One region of the Acidovorax sp. WCS2018Noco2-16 genome, then DNA from elsewhere that is predicted to be linked to it. Evidence: predicted binding sites of a transcription regulator. Region 1 holds the regulator's gene; the other holds the start of a gene.
What was found. Region 1 encodes NrdR, which represses ribonucleotide reductase genes. Its sites were predicted from a motif close to CACNANATNTNGTG; they were not measured.
Positions count from the first base shown of each region.

Region 2: RQI28_RS07595 (ribonucleoside-diphosphate reductase subunit alpha) is a predicted target of NrdR. The motif match lies at 7,612-7,625, and genes of this name have one in related genera.

Region 1 covers NZ_JAVTJJ010000001.1:857,792-868,650, forward strand. Annotated here, with positions in the region: gene RQI28_RS03895 (DUF748 domain-containing protein) at 1-819, opposite strand, end outside; gene RQI28_RS03900 (hypothetical protein) at 830-1,210, shown strand; gene RQI28_RS03905 (lytic transglycosylase domain-containing protein) at 1,724-2,596, shown strand; ZMP/ZTP riboswitch at 2,652-2,802, shown strand; gene glyA (serine hydroxymethyltransferase) at 2,839-4,083, shown strand; gene nrdR (transcriptional regulator NrdR) at 4,127-4,576, shown strand; gene aroC (chorismate synthase) at 4,750-5,847, opposite strand; gene RQI28_RS03925 (CBS domain-containing protein) at 6,010-6,474, opposite strand; gene RQI28_RS03930 (O-acetylhomoserine aminocarboxypropyltransferase) at 6,578-7,888, shown strand; gene RQI28_RS03935 (alpha/beta hydrolase) at 7,893-8,702, shown strand; gene RQI28_RS03940 (DUF962 domain-containing protein) at 8,792-9,145, shown strand; gene RQI28_RS03945 (HAD-IA family hydrolase) at 9,201-9,899, opposite strand; gene hemH (ferrochelatase) at 9,938-10,859, shown strand, end outside.
Region 2 covers NZ_JAVTJJ010000002.1:473,548-484,406, reverse strand. Annotated here, with positions in the region: gene RQI28_RS07615 (DUF3426 domain-containing protein) at 1-1,379, shown strand, start outside; gene RQI28_RS07610 (carbohydrate kinase family protein) at 1,405-2,316, shown strand; gene RQI28_RS19720 (hypothetical protein) at 2,512-3,138, shown strand; gene RQI28_RS07600 (ribonucleotide-diphosphate reductase subunit beta) at 3,226-4,413, opposite strand; gene RQI28_RS07595 (ribonucleoside-diphosphate reductase subunit alpha) at 4,549-7,521, opposite strand; gene ampD (1,6-anhydro-N-acetylmuramyl-L-alanine amidase AmpD) at 7,894-8,481, opposite strand; gene RQI28_RS07585 (sigma-54 dependent transcriptional regulator) at 8,471-9,958, opposite strand; gene RQI28_RS07580 (ATP-binding protein) at 9,974-10,859, opposite strand, start outside.

The DNA of each region.
Region 1 (10,859 bases):
CCGGAACTCGGCGCGCAGGCCCGACCAGTCCACCGCACCCAGCCGAACCACTCGCTTGAGCGGCTGCACGTCGCGTAACTGCACGCGCAGCCTGTCGAACGCGACCACATCCCGGTCTTGCCGATCCAGGAGCCGAGCCCCTTGAATGGCGGCGGAACCGGTGACAGAAATGGACGCCTGCTCGGCCTGCGCGTCCTGCTCGAACGACAGACGCAGATCGGCATCCAGCAGCCCTGACTGAAGCCGCAAGGGCACAGAAGCAGGCAGGTGTGCGGCAAAAGGGGCCAGGTCGAGCTGCCTGACCTGGAGATGCACATCAGCGCGATGGCCGGCCGCGAAAGGTGTGGCCTGGGCGGTGGTCTCGAAAGCGCTGCCGTTGAGCTCGAACGCCAGCCTGGGGGTCACGGTGATCTCACGGTGCACGGCCAAGGTGCTGAGAAAAGGCACCGCCAGGTTCAACTGGCGCACTGACTGGGTACGCCCCGCCGTACGGTCTTCGAAATCCATCGCGCCGCCGGCAAGCGTGATGTTGTAGAGAGCCACCCGCGCGGGTTCCGTGGAAGCAGGTGAAGGGGTGCTGCGAGCAGCCAGTCGCACAAGCACATCATCGATGTCGTAACGGCCGGGCGCCGTTTGGGCCCACCGAAAAACAGGCTCGTCGATCTGGATTGCATCAATGACCGGTGCCAGTCGCACCAGGGACTGCAGTTCCGCATCTATATAGAGACGCTTGATCTCCAGTTGGGGCGATGGCCCGGATGTGCGGGCTACCGCCACATCAAGCAGCGTGAGTTCCAGCGTCCAAGGCCGAAAATCCACTTCGCCTACCATGACTGCTCGACCTAGCAGATCTGAAACGCGTTTTTCCAACTGCGCCTTGACCACAATCGGAACCAGCCACCAGGCCAACAGCCAAGTCAGCATGACCGCGCCGATGCTCCAAGCAAGCACGAGAGAGGCGCGTCGCGCACGATTGGAAGCGAATATGGATGACAAGGGGCGAGACTTATGGTGTGTACGAATTCGGCATTCCACCAGAAATCGCGCAACCGACCTTGTAAATAAAAGCAAAAAAGAAAGCCCGGTGGCGGACGAATCCAGCACCGGGCTTGACGGCCGACACAAAGGTCGTATGCCATCGATTTGCGTCCCCGAGTTGAACGTCGGTTCGGCAGAAGGCAAGGTATTGCCTTCAGGGTATGCCTCGTGAAAGCCCAGGTGTCACGCTCGGGGCACTGAATGCCGGTCGAGCAGGCTGCCAAGCTCCATTTGGCGGCGCCTGCAGGTGCAGGCAACGCCACCTTAGTCCGATGTGGCAGGCCCTGCAAATGGTTTATTCAATGACTTGAAGGCCACCGATTGCGAGACCGCCGAGCAGCGGAAAAGGTGTGACAAATCACACCGCAAAAAGCCTAGGGAAAACCCTTTAACAAACCTTGAAGACTGTACTTTTAAACAGTTTCTTTATACTTTTTCATTCTTACAATTGAATTTGTTAGTATTGACTTGGCATTTAGACCGCTCCTAGAATCCGCCAGCCCAAAAGATAGGGCTGGTTAAAAACCCAATTCCGCTGCCGAAACCGGCTAAGTCAGTTCGTTTGTCATGCCGCGCAAATGCGCACGACGCGAATTCGATGGCGTACCAATCCAGGCGAGAAGCCTGGCAAGCGTCCCTTGTTGTGAGGGCCGCTTCACAGGTCTCGACTCAGAAAGGAAGAGCTATGACAGCGTCAGGAACTTTGGTGGCCGGTGTGCGAACTTTCGCATCCGATGTCGCCGACGGCTTTCTTGAAATCACCCACAGCGGTTTCGCCCTCGTCGGGCTGACCGTGGCCTTCGTGGCCATCACCCTCACTGCAAGACCCGACTTGCGCGATGCCGGTGAAGAGCAATTGCGCGGCTGGCTGCAAGCGCGCCAAGTCGCCGTACTGGGCGCTCCAGTGGAGCCAGGTGCCAGCGAACGCGCTACCGCTAGCAACCCGAAGGATCTGCCCAAGGAACAGGCAGCTGTGGCCTACTGGCTCAGCAAGAAGTACCGCGTGGCTCCCGAGCCGCTGGCCGTGCTGGTGTCGGAGGCCTATGACATCGGCTCGCGTACCAAGCTCGACCCGACGCTTATCCTGGCCATCATGGCGGTGGAGTCGAGCTTCAATCCCTTTGCGCAAAGCTCCGTGGGCGCTCAAGGGCTGATGCAGGTGATGACGCGCGTTCACACCGACAAGTACGACAACTTCGGCGGCCACTTTGCAGCGTTCGACCCCGTCTCGAATCTGCGCGTGGGAGTGAGGGTTCTGCAGGAGTGCATTACCCGCGCCGGTTCGTTGGAAGGTGGCTTGCGGCACTACGTCGGTGCCGCCAATCTGGCGGACGACGGCGGCTACGCAGCCAAGGTGCTGGCTGAGCATTTCCGCCTGCGGCAGGTGGCTGGCGGCCGATCGGTGCCTCTGGTGCCAGCGCAGCCGGCATCGCCACCCATGCTGTCCACCAAGGCGCCCGCTTCGGCGGCCCCGGTCGTCGTGCCCACCACGACCACCGCCACGCCCGACTCTGCACCGACTGAAAAGGTCGCGCTGCTCTCCGGCGCGGAAAGCTGAACGCAAGTCCTCTGCGCTGCCGGCTGCCAAGCAGGGCGCCGAGGTCAGCTACACTAGCAGGGCACGCGACTGGCGATAGGCGCGGCGACCTTTGCAGGCCGCCGCCGCTGACGTGGAATCCGGCAGGAGGCACCTCCTGTGAACCACTGGGAAGCGTGCCGCACCGATCCGTTCGCTGCGTTCAGCCGTTCGCCTGGGCAGCCCTTGTTTCAAGGGACACAAGTTCATAGGACTGCCACGCCATGTACCAACGCCATATTCTTGTCGAACAAGCCGATCCCGAAATCTGGGCGGCCATCCAGGCGGAAAACGTCCGCCAGGAAGAGCACATCGAGCTGATCGCCAGCGAAAACTACGCTTCGCCCGCCGTGATGGCTGCGCAAGGCTCGCAACTCACCAACAAGTACGCCGAAGGCTACCCAGGCAAGCGCTACTACGGCGGTTGCGAAAACGTGGACGTGGTTGAGCAGCTCGCCATTGACCGCGTCAAGAAGCTCTTCGGTGCCGACGCTGCCAACGTGCAGCCCAATTCCGGCTCGCAGGCCAATCAGGCCGTGCTGCTGGCGTTCGTCAAGCCGGGCGACACCATTCTGGGCATGAGCCTGGCCGAAGGCGGTCACCTGACGCACGGCATGCCGCTGAACATGAGCGGCAAGTGGTTCAACATCGTCTCCTACGGCCTGAACGACAAGGAAGAGATCGACTACGACGCGCTGGAGGCCAAGGCCCGTGAAGCCAAGCCCAAGCTGATCATCGCCGGCGCCTCGGCCTATGCCCTGCGCATCGACTTCGAACGCTTCGCCAAGATCGCCAAGGAAGTCGGCGCGATCTTCTGGGTGGACATTGCCCATTACGCCGGCCTGGTGGTGGCGGGTGAATACCCCAACCCCGTGCCGTTTGCCGATGTGGTCACGTCCACCACACACAAGAGCCTGCGCGGCCCACGCGGCGGCATCATCCTGATGAAGGCCGAGCACGAGAAGGCGATCAACTCCGCCATATTCCCCGGCCTGCAAGGTGGCCCGCTGGAGCACGTCATTGCCGCCAAGGCCGTGGCCTTCAAGGAAGCGCTGACACCCGAATTCAAGACCTATCAGCAGCAAGTGGTGAAGAACGCCAAGGTGTTCGCCGAGACGCTGATCGAGCGCGGCCTGCGCATCGTCAGCGGCCGTACTGAAAGCCACGTGATGCTGGTGGACCTGCGCGCCAAGGGCATCAACGGCAAGGAAGCCGAAGCGGCTCTGGGCCAGGCCCACATCACCATCAACAAGAACGCCATTCCGAACGATCCGGAAAAGCCGTTCGTGACCAGCGGCATCCGTGTGGGCACGCCCGCCATCACGACGCGCGGCTTCAAGGAAGAAGAAACCCGCATCACCGCGAACCTGCTGGCCGACGTGCTGGACAACCCGCGTGACGAGGCCAACCTGGCCGCAGTGCGTGCCAAGGTGCATGCGCTGACCAGCCGCTTCCCGGTCTACCGTTGAGCGCAGGCCTCGTTCGCCTTCGCAGGTACCGCAGGCACCTGCGATGAAGTGCCCGTTCTGCAGCCACCATGAGACGCAGGTGGTGGAGACCCGCGTGGCCGAGGACGGTGAATTCGTGCGGCGCAGGCGCCAATGCGGCGCCTGCGAAAAACGGTTCACTACCTACGAAAAGCCGGAAGTCAACTTTCCCACCATCGTGAAAAAGGATGGGCGGCGGGTGGATTACGACCGGGCCAAGCTGACGGGCTCGTTCACGCTGGCACTGCGCAAGCGGCCGGTAAGCACCACCCAGATCGACAGCGCCATCGAGCGCATCGAAGAAAAGCTGCTCAACCTGGGCCAGCGCGAGATCTTCTCCAACCGCATCGGTGAGCTGGTGATGCGCGAACTCAAGAAGCTCGACAAGGTGGCGTACATCCGCTTTGCGAGCGTCTACCGCAGCTTCGAAGACATCGACGAGTTCCGGGCCCTGGTGGACGAGGTGCGCAAGTAGCCGGAGCCTTGGCGCCTGGAAGCCCAACCGGCTTTTGCTAGCGCACGACGCTATGCTATTAATTTTATAGCTACTAGCGCTTACTACATAAGCGCTAGAGGCCAATTAGGCTTATAAAGCCAACCGAAGGCGGTTAGACCGGCGCCATGCCGGACCCTCCCCCGCCACCCACGTCAGAGAAACGAGGCCTTGATTGGCGGCACTTCCTGCACCACGTCGCCGCACTGGGCGCGATGGCGCAGTGCATGCTCCATGAGCACCAGCGCCAGCAGCGCCTCGGCGATGGGTGCGGCACGGATGCCCACGCAGGGGTCGTGCCGGCCCTTGGTGATCACCTCGGTGCTCTGGCCGTGCACGTCGATGGATTCACGCGGGCTGATGATGGAGCTGGTCGGCTTGATGGCAATGGTCGCCTCGATGTCCTGGCCGCTGCTGATGCCGCCCAGGATGCCGCCCGCGTTGTTGCTGGCAAAACCCTGGGGCGTGAGCGAGTCGCCGTGCGTGGTGCCGCGCTGCACCACGCTCGCAAATCCGGCGCCGATCTCTACCGCCTTGACCGCGTTCAGCCCCATCAGTGCGTGGGCGATGTCGGCATCCAGCTTGTCGTAGAGCGGCTCGCCCAACCCGACCGGCACGCCCGTGGCCTGCACGCGGATGCGAGCACCGCACGAGTCGCCCGCCTTGCGCAGCGCGTCCATGTAGTCCTCCAGCGCCGACACGTCGGCCATGGGCGCGAAGAACGGGTTGTGGGGCACGTGGTCCCAGCTCTCGAATGGAATCTCCAGCTCGCCGATCTGCGTCATGCAGGCGCGAAAGCGTGTGCCGTACTTTTCTTCCAGCCACTTCTTGGCGACGGCGCCGGCGGCCACGGTGGGCGCCGTCAGCCGTGCGGACGAACGCCCGCCGCCGCGCGGGTCGCGAATGCCGAACTTGTGCCAGTAGGTGTAGTCGGCATGGCCCGGGCGAAAGCTCTGAGCGATGTTCGAATAGTCCTTGCTGCGCTGGTCGGTGTTTCGAATCAGCAGGGCGATGGGCGTGCCGGTGGTGCGGCCTTCGTACACGCCCGACAGGATCTCCACCGCGTCGGGTTCCGCGCGCTGGGTGACATGGCGGCTGGTGCCGGGGCGGCGGCGGTCGAGGTCAGCTTGGATGTCGGCCTCCGTCAACGCCATGCCCGGCGGGCAGCCGTCGATCACGCAGCCAATGGCCGGGCCGTGGGATTCACCGAAATTGGTGACTGCGAATAGGGATCCGATGGTGTTGCCGCTCATGGGCGGCGATTATCCCTGCAGACGCAGGCCCGGCCGGCCCCACTCCACAGGACGCTCCCACGCAGCAACTGGGCATCGCTATCAAAAAAATAGCTGCCAGCGCCCTACTGATGGGCGCTGGCAGCTGATTTGATGCTGAAACTGGGGAAAGAAAGCAGTCGATCAGGCCGCGGGGCGCGACTCTTGCGAATCTTCTTCGGGCCAGTCGCGGATGTAGGCCTTGAGCATCTGGTTCTCGAAGTTCTGGCTGTCCACCACGGCCTTGGCCACGTCGTAGAAGCTGATCACGCCCATCAGCATGCGCTGGTTCATGACCGGCATGTAGCGGGCGTGGCGGCCCAGCATCATGCGGCGGACTTCGTCCATGTCGGTTTCCAGGGTGCAGGTCAGCGGCGCGTCGTCCATGGCGGTGCGCACCAGCATCGTGCCCACGCTGCCGCCGTTTTTCACCGTCGCCTGGATCACCTCGCGGAAAGTCAGCATGCCGACCAGGTCGCCGTGGTCCATCACCACCAGCGAGCCGATGTCCTTCTCGGCCATCACCTGCACCGCCTGCGCCAGCGGTTCGTCGGCCGTCACGGTATAGAGCGTGCTGCCTTTCACGCGAAGGATGTCACTGACTTTCATGGGGTGTCTCCGGGGATTCAGGCCCACGCGGGCGGCGGGCGGGTAGCGAAAGAATATAGCCCACAATGCTGCGCACAGACGTACAGAAGGAGACAAGACACAGATGCCCGGCTATTCCGACCCAGGCTTCGACACGCTTGCGCTGCATGCCGGCGCCGTGCCCGACCCCGCCACCGGCGCGCGCGCCGTTCCCATCCATCTCACCACCTCGTTCGTGTTCGAGTCGAGCGACCACGCCGCGTCGCTCTTCAACCTGGAACGCCCCGGCCACGTCTACAGCCGCATCAGCAACCCGACCAACGCGGTGCTGGAGCAACGCGTGGCTGCGCTCGAAGGCGGCGTGGGCGCCATCGCGGTGGCCAGCGGCCAGGCCGCTTTGCACCTGGCGATCTGCACGCTGATGGGCGCGGGCAGCCACATCGTCGCCAGCACGGCGCTGTATGGCGGCTCGCAGAACCTGCTGCACTACACGCTGGCGCGCTTCGGCATTCAGACGACGTTCGTCAAGCCCGATGACATCGACGGCTGGCGCGCGGCCGTGCGCCCTGAAACCAAGCTGTTCTTCGGTGAAACCGTGGGCAACCCAGGGCTGGACGTGCTGGACATTCCCACCGTGAGCGCGATCGCCCATGACGCCGGCGTGCCGCTGCTGGTCGATTCGACATTGACATCGCCCTGGCTCATCAAACCGTTCGAGCACGGCGCGGACCTGGTCTACCACTCGGCCACCAAGTTCCTGTCGGGCCACGGCACGGTGATCGGCGGCGTGGTGGTCGATGGCGGCAGCTTCGATTGGGACGGGCCGCGCTCGGCGGGCAAATTCGCCGAGCTGACCCAGCCCTACGACGGCTTTCACCAGATGGTGTTTACTGAAGAGTCGACCGTGGGCGCCTTCCTGCTGCGTGCGCGCCGCGAAGGGCTGCGCGACTTCGGCGCCTGCATGAGCCCGCACACGGCGTGGCTGATTCTGCAGGGCATCGAAACGCTGCCGCTGCGCATGGAGCGCCATATGCGCAACACACAGCGCGTGGTCGAATTTCTGGCGGCCCAGCCGGTCGTGGCCTGCGTGGGGCACCCGATGCTCGAATCGCACCCCAGCCATGCGCTGGCCCAGCGGTTGCTGCCGCGCGGCGCGGGCTCGGTGTTCAGCTTCGATCTGAAAGGCTCGCGCGCGCAGGGCAAGGCCTTTATCGAAGCGCTCAAGGTCTTCAGCCACCTGGCCAATGTGGGCGACTGCCGCAGCCTGGTGATCCACCCGGCCAGCACCACGCACTTTCGCATGAGCGACGAGGCGCTGCAGCAGGCCGGCATCTCGCAGGGCACCATCCGCCTGTCGATCGGCCTGGAAGATGCGGACGACCTGATCGACGACCTGAAACGCGCGCTGAAGGCGGCCGAGAAGGCGGGGGGCTGACACCATGTACATCGACGTCAACGGAGCCCGCACTTACTGCCACACCGGCGGCAAGCCCTTCGATGCGGCCCAACCCACCGTGGTGCTGATCCACGGCGTGCTGAACGACCACAGCGTGTGGGCACTGCAAAGCCGCTATCTGGCCCACCACGGCTGGAACGTGCTGGCGGTGGACCTTCCCGGCCACAGCCGCAGCGGAGGCGAGGCGCCCGCCAGCGTGGAACAGGCGGGCGACTTCATCATCGCCCTGCTGGACGCCGCCGGCGTGCAGCGCGCGGCGCTGGTCGGCCACAGTTGGGGATCGCTCATCGCGCTGGAAGCCGCCGCCCGGCTGCAAGGCCGCGCCAGCCACCTGGCACTGGTGGGCACCGCCTACCCGATGAAGGTGTCGCCGGCCTTGATCGACGCCGCGCTGAACGAGCCCGAAAAGGCGCTGCGCATGGTCAACGTGTTCTCCCGCAGCACGCTGGCGCCGCCTTCGGGCGCGGGTTTCTGGGTGTTCGGCGCGGGCATGGCGCTGGGCCGGCGTGTGCTGCGCTCGAACCCGGCGGTGAATGTGTTCCACCGTGGCTTCGTGGCCTGCGACCAGTACGCGGGCGGCGAAGCGGCCATCACCCGCGTCACCGCGCCGGTGCTGTTCGCGCTGGGCGGGCAGGATCAGATGACGCACCCCAAGGCCGCGCAGGGGTTGATCGCCACGGCGCGCGCCGCCGGCCGCACAGTGACTGTAGTGGAGTTGCCCAGCGGGCACCACCAGATGACGGAAGCGCCCGACGAAACGCTGTTCGCCCTGCGGGACTTTCTGACGGGCTGAGGTTCGGGTCGGCCCGCTGGTGCTCCGGCGGGGCGACTTCTACACTGGCCCAAGCGCCTCGGGTTTCAGAAGGCGCAAGGAGACACGCCATGTCCACACGCTCCCATCCGCCCCTGCCAGCCAGCGGGCTCGCCACCGACCCGCGCAGCTTTCGCAGCTTCGCGGAGTTCTACCCCTTCTACCTGACCGAGCACAGCGACCGTACCTGCAGGCGCCTGCACTTCACCGGCTCCACGCTGTCGCTGGTCTGCCTGGCGCTGATGGTGATGACCGGCCAGCCGGGCTGGCTGCTGGCGGGGTTGCTGTGCGGCTACGGCTTCGCCTGGGTCGGCCATTTCGCCTTCGAGAAGAACCGGCCAGCCAGCTTCAAGCGCCCGCTCTACAGCTTCATGGGCGACTGGGCCATGTACCGCGACATCTGGCGGGGCAAGGTTTCACTATAAAAATGGCCTCTAGCGCTTGATTAATAAGCGCAAGCAGCTATCTTTTTTATAGCAATCAGATCAACAAGGCGCACAGCCCGCGCAAGTCGTGCACGGTGGCATGCGGCACCTGCATATCGCCATGCGGCCACGGCTGGCCGGTGCGGTTGATCCACACGGCCTGCATGCCGGCGGCAACGGCGCCCTGCGCATCCATCGCTGCATCGTCGCCCACGTGCAGCACCTCGGCCGGCGCCACGCCCGCCGCCTCGGCAGCGGCCAGAAAGATGCGCGCATCGGGCTTGGGCGTGCCGAATTCACGCGCGCTGATGCTGGCGCGAAAGTAGCTGCCGATGCCGATCAGCTGCAGATCGGCATTGCCGTTGGACAGCGCCACCAGCGGGTGCCGGGCCGACAGGCACTCCAGCGTTTCCAGCGCGTCCTCGTACAGTTCCACCCGTTGGCGTTCGGCAAAAAACACGTCGAAGCCTTGCTCGGCCAGCGCGGTGTCTTCACCGGCTGCATGCAGCGCTGCGCGGATGCTCTCGCGCCGCAGCGCGCTCAGGTCGTGCGACAGGTGCGGGTGAGCGGCCACCACGCTGGCGCGAATGGCGCTGGCCGTTTCTGGCACGGCCAGCAGTGCGGCGGTGGCGGGCGCCGTGGTCAAGAGCCAAGCGCGCAGGACCTGCTCGGCTCGCTCGATGGTCGGCCAGATGGGCCAGAGCGTGTCGTCCAGGTCGAGCGTGATGGCGCGAATGCGGGAAATGTCGAGCATGACGGCGAGCATAGCGGTCATCCTCGACAATGGCCGCCATGCCTGCCCTGCCCCCTTCCGGCGCCCCCGCCGTAGCGCCACCCAATCCATCCGCCCCACCCCGCACCGCCGTGCTGCTGTGCAACCTGGGAACGCCCGACGAGCCCACCGCACCTGCGCTGCGGCGCTATCTGGCGCAGTTTCTGGGCGACCCGCGCGTGGTCGAGATTCCGCGCATCGCCTGGTTGCCCATCCTGTACGGAATCATTTTGCGGGTGCGGCCGGCCAAGTCGGCTGCCAAATACGCCAGCATCTGGACGCCCGAAGGATCGCCGCTGGCGGTGTGGACGGCCAAGCAGGCCGTGATGCTGTGCGGCTGGCTGGGCGAGGCTGGCGCGCGCATCGCCGTGCGGCACGCCATGCGCTATGGAAACCCATCTATCGCATCGCAATTGCAGGCACTGCAGGACGAAGGCGTGGACCGCGTACTGGTGCTGCCGCTCTATCCGCAATATTCCGCTACCACCACCGCCAGCGTGGTGGACGACGTCACGGCGTGGGCACGGCGACAACGGCGCTTTCCAGAGCTGCGCTTCGTCAACAGCTACCACGACCATCCCGGCTACATCGGCGCGTTGGCCCAAAGCGTGCGCGCCCATTGGCAGCGGGAGGGCGGACCGGCCGAAGAACTGGTGATGAGCTTTCACGGCATTCCAGAGTGCAACGTGCGCCTGGGCGACCCGTACCAGGCCGAATGCCTGGTCACCGCGCGCCTGCTGGCCGACGCGCTGGGCCTGGCGCCGCATCAGTTCCGCGTCACCTTCCAGTCGCGCTTTGGCAAGGCCAAGTGGCTGGAACCCTATACCGAGCCCACTCTGGTCGCCATGGCACAGGCCGGCACGCGGCGCGTGGATGTAATGTGCCCGGGCTTCACCGGCGACTGCCTGGAGACGCTGGAAGAAATCAACCAGGAAGCGCGTG
Region 2 (10,859 bases), on a different contig from region 1:
TGGCTCCGTCAGAGCCGCTCTTGCCGGATCTGCCTTTCGACCAATGGGGAACAGCGGAAGACGCGGGCGGGCAGGAGTCGGTGTCCCTGTCGACGCCGCGGGCCGCTGCAGCGCAGGTCTGGGGCAGCGCCAGGTCAGCCGTGGCAGGCTCGCCACCTGTTCCACCCGGCGACATGCCGCTGGTGGCGCCGCTTTCATCGCTCGCCGAAGCAACGCCTGCTGCTCAATCGCCTGTAGTGCCGCTTTCCGTTCCCGCTTTTTTGTCCGCTAACCGGCAGGCTGGCGGCGACCATGTTCCGCCCTGGGACTTGGAGCCCGCCACACGGTTTGGCTGGCGTATTCGCGAGCCAGCTGTTGTTGCGCCTGCGCTGCCCCTGTTGCCCGCTCATTCCGATGTTGCTGCCGCCGCGGGTGAGGCGGCCGGAGCACCTGAACAGTCCCTCGACACCGCTGGCTCGGATTCGGGAGGCTACGAATTGCCTTTTGCCGAGCTGCGTGACTCGGGTTGGCCGGAGGACCTGGAAGACGACGGCGGCAGCCGCCCTGTGGCTGACAGCAGCGTCGAGGACGGGCCTGTCGCGCAGGTGGTGGAAAGTGTTGAGGCGCCCTGGGCCGCTGACCCGCTGGACGCTATGGTCGGGCTGGAAGCGCAGGCCATTGCCGATGCAGGTCCGGTCATGCCCATAGGGCCGGCGCCATTCACTGGTACGGGCCTGTTGCGCAAGGCAGACGCTGGAATTTCGACCGAAGAGACTTCAAGCCCTGTGGCTGTGGTCCCGCCCAAACGATCGACCGAGCTGTCTGGCCGGGCGGTGGCCCTCGCAAAAGACAGGCCTGTCGAGGACGAGTCTGCTGCAGAACAGGAGCCAGGCTTCATTCGTGTGGCGCGGCGCCAGGCATTCTGGCGACGCCCTGCGGTGCGTGTGGCACTCGCTGCAGGGGCGCTGTTGCTGTTGGCGTTCCTCGCTCTTCAGGTGGCGCTGCGCGACCGCGACCGTATCGCCTCGCTTCATCCATTTACCCGACCGGCACTTCAGGCGGTTTGTAGCGCCCTGGGTTGCAGTCTGGCGCCGCCGCGCAGCATTTCAGACGTGGTCATCGACAGCTCGTCCTTCACCAAGGGCCGTGTCGACAGCACGTTTCAGCTGCAACTGGCCCTGAAAAACCGGGGCGCCATGATGGTGGCCATGCCGGCAGTAGAACTGACGCTGACCGATGCACAAGACCAGGCGGTCGTACGTCGCGTGATTCGCGCTGAAGAGCTGGGTGCCCCCTCTACCTTGACGGCTCTAGGCGAATGGGCGGGCGGCGTGTCCCTAGCGGTCAACGCCGACGCGGGCCGTATCACTGGCTATCGTGTGCTGGCCTTCTACCCCTGATTTTTTTGACTGGACTCACTTTTCTATGGCTGCCTTGATTTGCGGTTCTCTGGCGTTCGACACCATCATGACTTTCGAGGGGCGCTTTGCCGAGCAGATACTGCCCGAACAGTTGCACATCCTGAACGTGTCTTTCCTCGTGCCGTCGTTGCGTCGGGATTTCGGCGGCTGTGCCGGAAATATTGCATATAGCCTGAAGCTGCTGGGGGGCGACCCGCGCCCCATGGCCACGCTGGGCACGGACGGCGCCGACTATCTACAGCGGCTGGAGAGCCTGGGTATCGACGCGCGGCATGTGAGTCAGGTGGAAGACACCTACACGGCGCAGGCGCTGATCATGACCGACCGGGACAACAACCAGATCACGGCTTTTCACCCTGGCGCGATGATGCAGGCGCACAGCATCCGCATCGATGCGGATGCCGAGGTGAAGCTGGCCATCATTGCGCCGGATGGACGAGACGCGATGCTGCAGCACGCCGAGCAGTTGGTGCAGGCCGGCATTCCTTTCGTGTTCGATCCTGGCCAGGGCCTGCCGATGTTCAATGGTGAAGAGCTTCGCCGTTTTATCGATCAAGCCAGCTGGGTCACTGTCAACGATTACGAAGGCAAGATGCTGTGTGAGCGCACGGGTTGGAGTCTGGCGGATATTTCGCACCAGGTACGAGGCCTGGTGGTGACACTGGGCGCACAAGGGTGTGAGGTATGGGAGCAGGGCGCGCAGACTCTGGTGACTGCGGTCGATCCGGTGGCAGTTGTCGATCCCACTGGTTGCGGTGACGCGTGGCGGGGTGCATTGCTGTTCGGCCTCGAGCGTGGCTGGCCACTGGGCCAATGCGCGGCGTTGGGTAATCGCCTGGGTGCTTTGAAGATCGCGCAGCTTGGGCCGCAAAACTACGCCCTGGATTTTGCCGCTGCGGATTTGCAGGCCGCGTAAGTCAGCGCTTGCACGACACGCCCTCGGAATGCGCGGGGCAAAAAAAACCCGGTGCAAGCACCGGGTGTTCAAAGACGGTGGCGTCTTCCTGGTTACGGCTTGCCGCCGGTAGGGAAGGGCCATGCGGCTTGCGGGTTTAGCGTGGTCTGTGCTGCCGGAGCAGCTGCCGCAGGGGCAGGCGCCTTGGCGGCCTTCTTGGGCGCTGCTGCCTTCTTGGCTGCAGGTGCAGAAGTAGCCTTCTTCACGGGTGCCGAAGCCTTTTTGGCAGGAGCAGCCTTCTTTGCCGGTGCGGCTGCCTTCTTCGCAGGTGCGGCAGCTTTCTTGACTGGAGCAGCTGCCTTCTTTGCAGGCGCAGCCTTCTTCGCAGGAGCGGCAGCCTTCTTGGCTGGAGCAGCTGCCTTCTTCGCAGGCGCAGCCTTCTTCGCGGGAGCGGCAGCCTTCTTGGCTGGAGCAGCTGCCTTCTTTGCCGGTGTAGCCTTCTTCGCGGGAGCGGCAGCCTTCTTGGCTGGAGCAGCTGCCTTCTTTGCAGGCGCAGCCTTCTTCGCAGGAGCCGCAGCCTTCTTGGCCGGTGCCGCCTTCTTCGCGGGCACAGCAGCTTTCTTCGCTGGAGCAGCCTTCTTGGCCGTTGTTGCCACAGCAGTCTTCTTCTCTGCCGTTACCTTTTTGGCAGTAGAAGTCGTCTTAGCGGGGCTAGCCTTCTTAGCGGCCGGTTTTTTCGCAGTTGCCATCATTTTCTCCTTGGGTCAATTGACAAAGAGCACGCCATGCCTGCATTGGGCACGAAGTGATCCATGGCCATGGGGACACGTCCCATGGTCATGAACGCGGAAACGCCCCGCGTCAGTGGTTCTCTCAAGGAACACTGTCGCAGGGCGTGGAAGAAGTTGCATGGCCTGGAATACCGGAATGCTAGTCCCAGGACAAAGCGCCGCCAGACTGATACTCGATGACGCGTGTTTCGAAGAAGTTACGTTCCTTCTTCAAATCGATCATCTCGCTCATCCAGGGAAATGGGTTTTCTTCGTTGGGGAAGAGCGTTTCCAGGCCGATCTGCGTGGCGCGACGATTGGCGATGTAGCGCAGGTAACCCTTGAACATCGACGCGTTCATGCCGAGTACGCCGCGAGGCATGGTGTCTTCGGCATACTGGTATTCCAGTTCAACAGCCTGCATGAAAAGGCCCTTGATCTCGTCCTTGAACTCGGCGGTCCAGAGCTGGGGATTTTCCAGCTTCAACTGGTTGATCAAATCGATGCCAAAGTTGCAGTGCATCGATTCGTCGCGAAGGATGTATTGGTACTGCTCGGCCGCACCCGTCATCTTGTTCTGACGACCCAGTGCGAGGATCTGCGTGAACCCGACATAGAAGAACAAGCCTTCCATCAGACACGCAAAAACGATCAGTGACTTCAGCAGCGTCTGATCGGTTTCGTGGGTACCGGTCTTGAAGTTCGGGTCGCTGATCGCTTCGATAAACGGGATCAGGAACTCGTCCTTGTTGCGGATGGAGGCGACCTCGTTGTAGGCGTTGAAGATTTCGCTCTCATCGAGACCGAGCGACTCGACGATGTATTGGTAAGCGTGCGTGTGGATCGCCTCTTCGAAGGCCTGGCGTAGCAGGAACTGGCGGCACTCTGGCGCCGTGATGTGGCGGTAGGTGCCCAGCACGATGTTGTTGGCGGCCAGCGAGTCGGCGGTCACGAAGAAGCCGAGATTGCGCTTGATGATGCGACGCTCATCTTCGGTCAGACCGTTCGGGTCTTTCCACAGCGCGATGTCGCGCGTCATGTTGACCTCTTGTGGCATCCAATGATTGGCGCAGGTGGCGAGATACTTTTCCCAGGCCCACTTGTACTTGAACGGCACCAGTTGGTTGACGTCGGTCTGGCCGTTGATGATGCGCTTGTCGGCGGCGTTCACGCGACGTGCGACCGGTGCCGCAATGGCCTCGGCAGGTTGCTTGGCCTCGACGGACAACTGTGTTGCTGCAGGGCTTTGGGAAGCTGCCGGAGAAGGCTCTGCAGGGCGGTAGCCAGATAGGCCGCCGTCCAGTTGTTTTTGCGATGAGGGCTTGACTTCTTCGTCCCAGGTCAGCATAGGTTTTCCAGTGCTCTGATTATGGAAGCAGCGCTGCAAAATGAAAAGCGCTGCGCGTTGTGCTGCCGTGATTTGTTGCTCTACAGCACATGCCAAACAGTGCGGATTTCTCGGCGCTGCTTGGCATGGTGATCGTCACTGGCAGGCTTCGCAGGTAGGGTCGTCGATGGCGCAGAACTTCACGTCGGTCGCGGGCAGCGATGCGGCTTGCGCCTGAGCGGTGGCCGCGGCTGCTTCCATCGCGCTGGGCGCTCCAGCGAGCGTCGCGGAGGCATGGCTCGCACCTTCTTCGCTCCCCGATGCCACGGAGTTCAGCTGGCGGTTGTTCACCGTGCTCATCTCGACATGGGTCGCGCTCTGCGTGCGCAGGTAATAGGTGGTCTTCAGTCCGCGGATCCATGCCAGCTTGTACGTGTCGTCGAGCTTCTTGCCCGATGCGCCAGCCATGTAGATGTTCAGGCTCTGGGCTTGGTCGATCCATTTCTGGCGGCGCGAGGCGGCTTCCACCAGCCACGAAGGGGCCACTTCGAAAGCGGTGGAATACAGCGCCTTGATGTCCGCAGGCACACGGTCGATGGGGTGCAGCGATCCCTTGAAATGTTTGAGGTCCATGATCATCACGTCGTCCCACAAGCTCAGGCGCTTGAGGTCGCGGACCAAGCCGCCGTTGATGACCGTGAATTCACCGGACAGGTTGGACTTGACCGAGAGGTTGCCGAACGAAGGCTCTATGGAGGCGTCCACGCCAATGATGTTGGAGATAGTGGCCGTGGGGGCAATGGCAACGCAATTGGAGTTGCGCATGCCGTCCTGTGCAATCTTCTTGCGCAGTGCATCCCAGTCCAGCGTGGACGAGCGGTCCACTTCCACGTAGCCGCCGCGTGCCTTGGCGAGCATGTCCAGCGTATCGAAGGGCAGAATGCCCTGGTCCCACAGCGAGCCTTTGTAGCTTGTGTACTGGCCGCGTTCCTTGGCAAGTTCGGTCGATGCCCAGTAAGCGTAGTAGCAGATGGCTTCCATCGACTTGTCGGCAAATTCCACCGCCGCCTGCGATGCATAAGGAATGCGCAGTTCGTACAGGCTGTCCTGGAACGCCATGACACCCAGGCCTACCGGGCGGTGGCGCATGTTGGAGGCGCGGGCCTTCTCGACGGCGTAGTAGTTGATGTCGATGACGTTGTCGAGCATGCGCATGGCCGTAGTGATGGTGCGCTTGAGCTTGTCGTGGTCCAACACGAGTGTGCCAGCCTCTTCAGGCGCGCCAACCGGTGCTTTCTTCAGATGCTGCAGCAGGTTCACGGAACCCAGATTGCACACCGCAGTTTCGGTATCGCTGGTGTTCAGCGTGATCTCGGTACACAGGTTGGACGAATGCACCACGCCCGCGTGTTGCTGTGGCGAGCGCACGTTGCAGGCGTCTTTGAACGTGATCCAGGGGTGGCCGGTCTCGAACAGCATGGTCAGGATCTTGCGCCACATATCGGTGGCCTGCACCGTCTTGGCGGGTTTGATCTCGCCGCGGGCGGCCTTCTCTTCGTAAGCGACATAGGCCTTTTCAAAGTCAGCGCCAAACAGGTCGTGCAGATCGGGCACGTTGGAAGGCGAGAACAGCGTCCAGGTCCCCTTTTCCATCACGCGGCGCATGAACAGATCGGGAATCCAGTTGGCAGTGTTCATGTCGTGCGTGCGGCGGCGGTCGTCGCCGGTGTTCTTGCGCAGTTCCAGGAACTCTTCAATGTCCAGATGCCAGGTTTCGAGATACGTGCAGACGGCGCCCTTGCGCTTACCACCCTGGTTCACGGCCACGGCCGTGTCGTTCACCACCTTGAGGAATGGCACCACGCCTTGCGATTCGCCGTTGGTGCCCTTGATATGCGAGCCCAGAGCGCGAACGCGGGTCCAGTCGTTGCCCAGGCCGCCAGCGAACTTGGACAGCAGCGCGTTTTCCTTGATGGACTCGTAGATGCCGTCGAGATCGTCCGGCACGGTCGTCAGGTAGCAGGATGACAGCTGCGAACGAAGCGTGCCGCTGTTGAACAGCGTAGGCGTGCTCGACATGAAATCGAAGGAGGACAGCACCTCGTAGAACTCGATGGCGCGTGCTTCCCGATCAGATTCATTGAGCGAAAGGCCCATGGCAACACGCATGAAAAACGCCTGCGGCAATTCGATGCGGGTTTTGCGAACATGCAGGAAGTAGCGGTCGTACAGGGTCTGCAGGCCCAGGTAATCGAACTGAAGGTCACGTTGCGCATTGAGCGCCTTGCTGATTCTGCCGAGGTCGAACTCCAGCAGGCGCGGGTCGAGCAATTCGTTGTCGACGCCCTTCTGGATGAATTCGGGGAAATAAGCTTCATAGGCCTCGCTCATTTCAGCAGCGGCCACGTCGCGCCCCAGCACTTCTCGCACGATGGTGTGCAGTAGCAGGCGGGCCGTGGCATAGGTGTAATCGGGGTCTTTTTCGATCAGAGTGCGTGCGGCCAGAATGGAAGCCTTGTAGACCTCATCCATCGGCACACCGTCATACAGATTGCGCATCGTTTCTGCCACGATGGGGGCCGCATTGATGTCATCGCCCAGATTGGCGCAGGCGGATTCGATCAGCTGGTGCAGGCGCAGGATATCCAGATCCACGCGCTGACCGTTGTCGATCACGTGCAGCGTGGACAGGGCCGGTGCCAGCTTCTCTTGTTGCTGCACACGTTCCTGGGAGCGCCGCTCGCGGTAGAGAACATAAGCGCGGGCGACTTCGTGATGGCCGCCCCGCATCAAACCGAGCTCGACCTGATCCTGCACATCTTCAATGTGGAAGGTGCCGCCATGAGGGCGCGAGCGAATCAAACCACGCACCACGGCTTGCGTCAGCGCATCCACTACTTCTCGCACACTGGCCGAAGCGGCGCCCTGCGTGCCGTGCACTGCCAGAAACGCTTTCATCAAGGCGACGGCAATCTTCTGTGGCTCGAAAGGCACGACCGCGCCGTTGCGGCGGATGATCTGGTAGTGAGACAGGGTGTTCGACGTGGGCATGCCGCTGGACTCGTCGATTTCCGACGGTGATTGCGTGCGGTTGACGTCAAGGGATGGGGTGTTCAGCGCAGCTTGCATCGGTTCCTCTGTGGCTGTCGGGGAAGGGGCTATGCGGGCTTGGATTGCCGCATTGCACAAAAAATGTCTTGGGCAGCGAGTGCCGTTCAACACTATATCTGGGGTGTGGGGGTAGCGCAAGACACTACCTATGGTGTGTCTTGCGAGGTGTGAGGTTTTGGCGTTGCCGTCAAAAACTGACTGCTTTCACGGAGGGCGCAGGCCTTTTCGTACCGCGTGGGGCGCTATTCTGGCAGCACTTCGGGCGTCTGAAAGGATTTGGCCAAGTTAGTTGGTAGAGGTCGGCATCCCTGTGTGACCGTGCCGCGATTTTCAAAGTTCGACGGGCTGTTGGCTCACCGCGACATCGCTAAAGCTGCCCGAGACAGAGGGTTAACCTGGCGGGAATCGATCTGCCGGCCACGCAAGTTGGCGACGGAGTTGCGACCAGTCGAACCCCGGGCCCGGATCTTGTTTGCGTCCGGGCGCGACATGCTCGTGGCCTGCAATGTGCGCAATGGGAAACCGGTTCGCAAGATCGGCACACAACTGGGTCAGCATGTCGTACTGCTGCGGCTCAAACGCAAGTCCCTCCAGCCCTTCCAGTTCAACGCCGATAGAGTCATCGTTGCAATTGGTGCGGCCACGGTATGACGAAGGCCCCGCGTGCCACGCTCGCTGCAGACAATCCACGAATTGCCACAGCGTTCCGTCGCGCCGGATCAGGAAGTGCGCGGAAACTTCAAGGCCTCGAATGGTCTGAAAGTAGGGGTGGGCGTTCCAGTCCAATGTGTTGGTGAACAGTTGGGGAATAGCATGGCCCCCGAACTGACCAGGCGGCAGGCTGATGGAATGCAACACGATCAGATCGATTACCGCACCTTCAGGCCGCTCGCCGAAATTCGGCGATGCCTGGCGGCAGGCCGGGAGATACCAGCCTCCATTCCACGGCACATTGGCCGAAATGACTTCACTGACCATCGTCTGGACTTTCGCTGGAGTGGGGGGTGGCGATGTTCAGTCGATCGATTCGATAGCGTATTTGCCGTAGGCTGATTCCGAGTTTCGCGGCCGTGGCAGTGCGATTGAACCCTGTCTCCCGCAGCGCACGGACGAGAATCTCTCGCTCCTGCAGATCTAGCCAGGCTTGAAGATCGGAGGGCAAGTTTGCGGGCGTGCCGATTGCAGGTCGAGTCAAGGCGGCCGATGTAACTTCACCGGATGTCACGCTGGTCAATGCTGGGGGCACGTCAGCAGAGGGCGCTGGATTCTCCACGAACAGGTCGTCCCCATCGCTCAGAGCGACGGCGCGATGGAGCAAGTTTTCAAGCTCCCGGACATTGCCGCTCAGCGGGTACTGTGCGATCCGATGCAGTGCGTCGTCTGTCAGCCGGGGTATGGAGGTGCCCGACTCCTGGCCGATGCGACTGAGCAGCGCCGTGCAGAGCGCCGGCAGATCCTCACGTCGTTCCCTTAACGGCGGAATCAGCAATTCGATCACGTTCAGCCGGTAGTAGAGGTCCTGCCTAAATCGGCCAGCCTGAACATCCGCGGCCAGGTCACGGTGGGTGGCACTGACTATGCGCACATCGACAGTTTCTTCCTGTGTCGATCCGAGCGGCCTCACAGAACGCTCTTGAATGGCGCGCAATAACTTGGATTGCATCGCCAGAGGCAGGTCGCCGATCTCGTCGAGAAACAAAGTGCCGCCACGAGCAGCCTGGAAATAGCCGTCACGGTCCTGCGATGCCCCGGTATAGGACCCCTTGCGGGCGCCGAAGAATTCAGCCTCGAGCAGATTTTCTGGAATGGCTCCGCAATTCACCGCGACCAGCGAACCTTCGCTGCGTTGGCTGCTCGCATGCAGCGCACGCGCGACCAGTTCCTTGCCCGTGCCGGACTCACCACGGATCAGCACAGGCGCCATGCTGCGAGCCACCTTGGCAATGCGCTGTTTGACGCTCTGCATTGCAGCGGATTCACCGACCAGCCGCTCCAGCGCGGCCGCAGGCAGTACTGCTTCGGAGGTGCTGGCGGCATTGCGTGATGCGCTGGCGCCACGGCCAAATCTTGTAGTGGCAGCAAGTCCGGGATCCTGCACAGCAGAAGCAACCACCGATCGAAACTGTCTTAGATCCACCGGCTTGGTCAGGTAATCAAACGCACCACAGCGCAGAGCCTCAACGGCATTTTCAGCAGAGCCGTAGGCTGTCATGACTACGCAGCGTTCCCGGCGGTTCTGACTGCGCAAGTCCTGCAGCAATTCCATGCCGAAGCCATCCGGAAGCCGCATGTCGGTGATAACTGCATCGAACCGCTTGGCCTGTAGTTGAGCGCGCGCCTCCGCAACGCTGGAGGCTGTCTCAACCCTGTAACCTTCGCGCAGCAGCGTCAGTTCATACAGCGTTCGCAAATCAGGTTCGTCATCGATGACGAGAATGGAGGCAGCAGCGTTCATGGCTCGGCAGTGGCGTCAGACCATGATTGTGTCAAACAGAGCGCCGGTTCCTGCGGTGGGTCGCATGGTATGGCGGAAATTCACCAAGAATGCGTTGCCACTCACCGTGCCGCGATCGGGTAAATCCCTGGATGCACGCTGGTAGCTGATGGAGGCGCCATGCCGTTGACACAGTTCGCGGCAGATGTACAGACCTAGACCGCTGGAGCGGCTCTCCGAGGAAAAGAATGGCTCGAAAAGGTGGCGCTCCACCGATTTTTCCATCGGTGCGCCGTCGCTCCACACCTGAAGACTCATATGGCCGGACGCGGTGACGCGGGTTTCCACATAGAGAGAGTCGGGGTGCTGGCCCATGTATCGCAGAGCGTTGTCCAGCAGGTTGACCAGCACTCGCCTGAGGTGATCCGCGTCGAATTCGACTTGTACGCCTCCTGCTTTCAACGACATCAGAGCCTTGCGCCGGGTAGGTGCCTGCGCCTGCCAGTCGTGCCAAATCTGCGCCACGGCATCGTCCAGAGCCAGCATGGCTGCAGGCGCGTGGCTGATCTGGTGCTGTACACGCGCAATGTCCAATACTTCTTCTGCGATGCGTGCCAGCCGGTCAGCGTTCTGTTGCACCATGTGCGTCAGCCGCCGATGGGCGGGGTCAGCAAGGTCTTCCTCGAGCAGTGCGTTGGCCTGCATGATCGCTGCCAGCGGGTTGCGTATTTCGTGCGCGACCGCCGCTGACATCCGTCCCATGGCGGCAAGTTTTTCAGTGCGAAGGCGCGCCTCCATTTCCCGCAAATCGTGAAGGAACATCACGCAAAGCGGCTCCTCCGTCGCTAGACCCCCAGCATCGTGCTGGCTAGGGGTGAGCCAGGTTCGGACGCGAAGACCGACTGGGCGTTGGCCCGTCTGC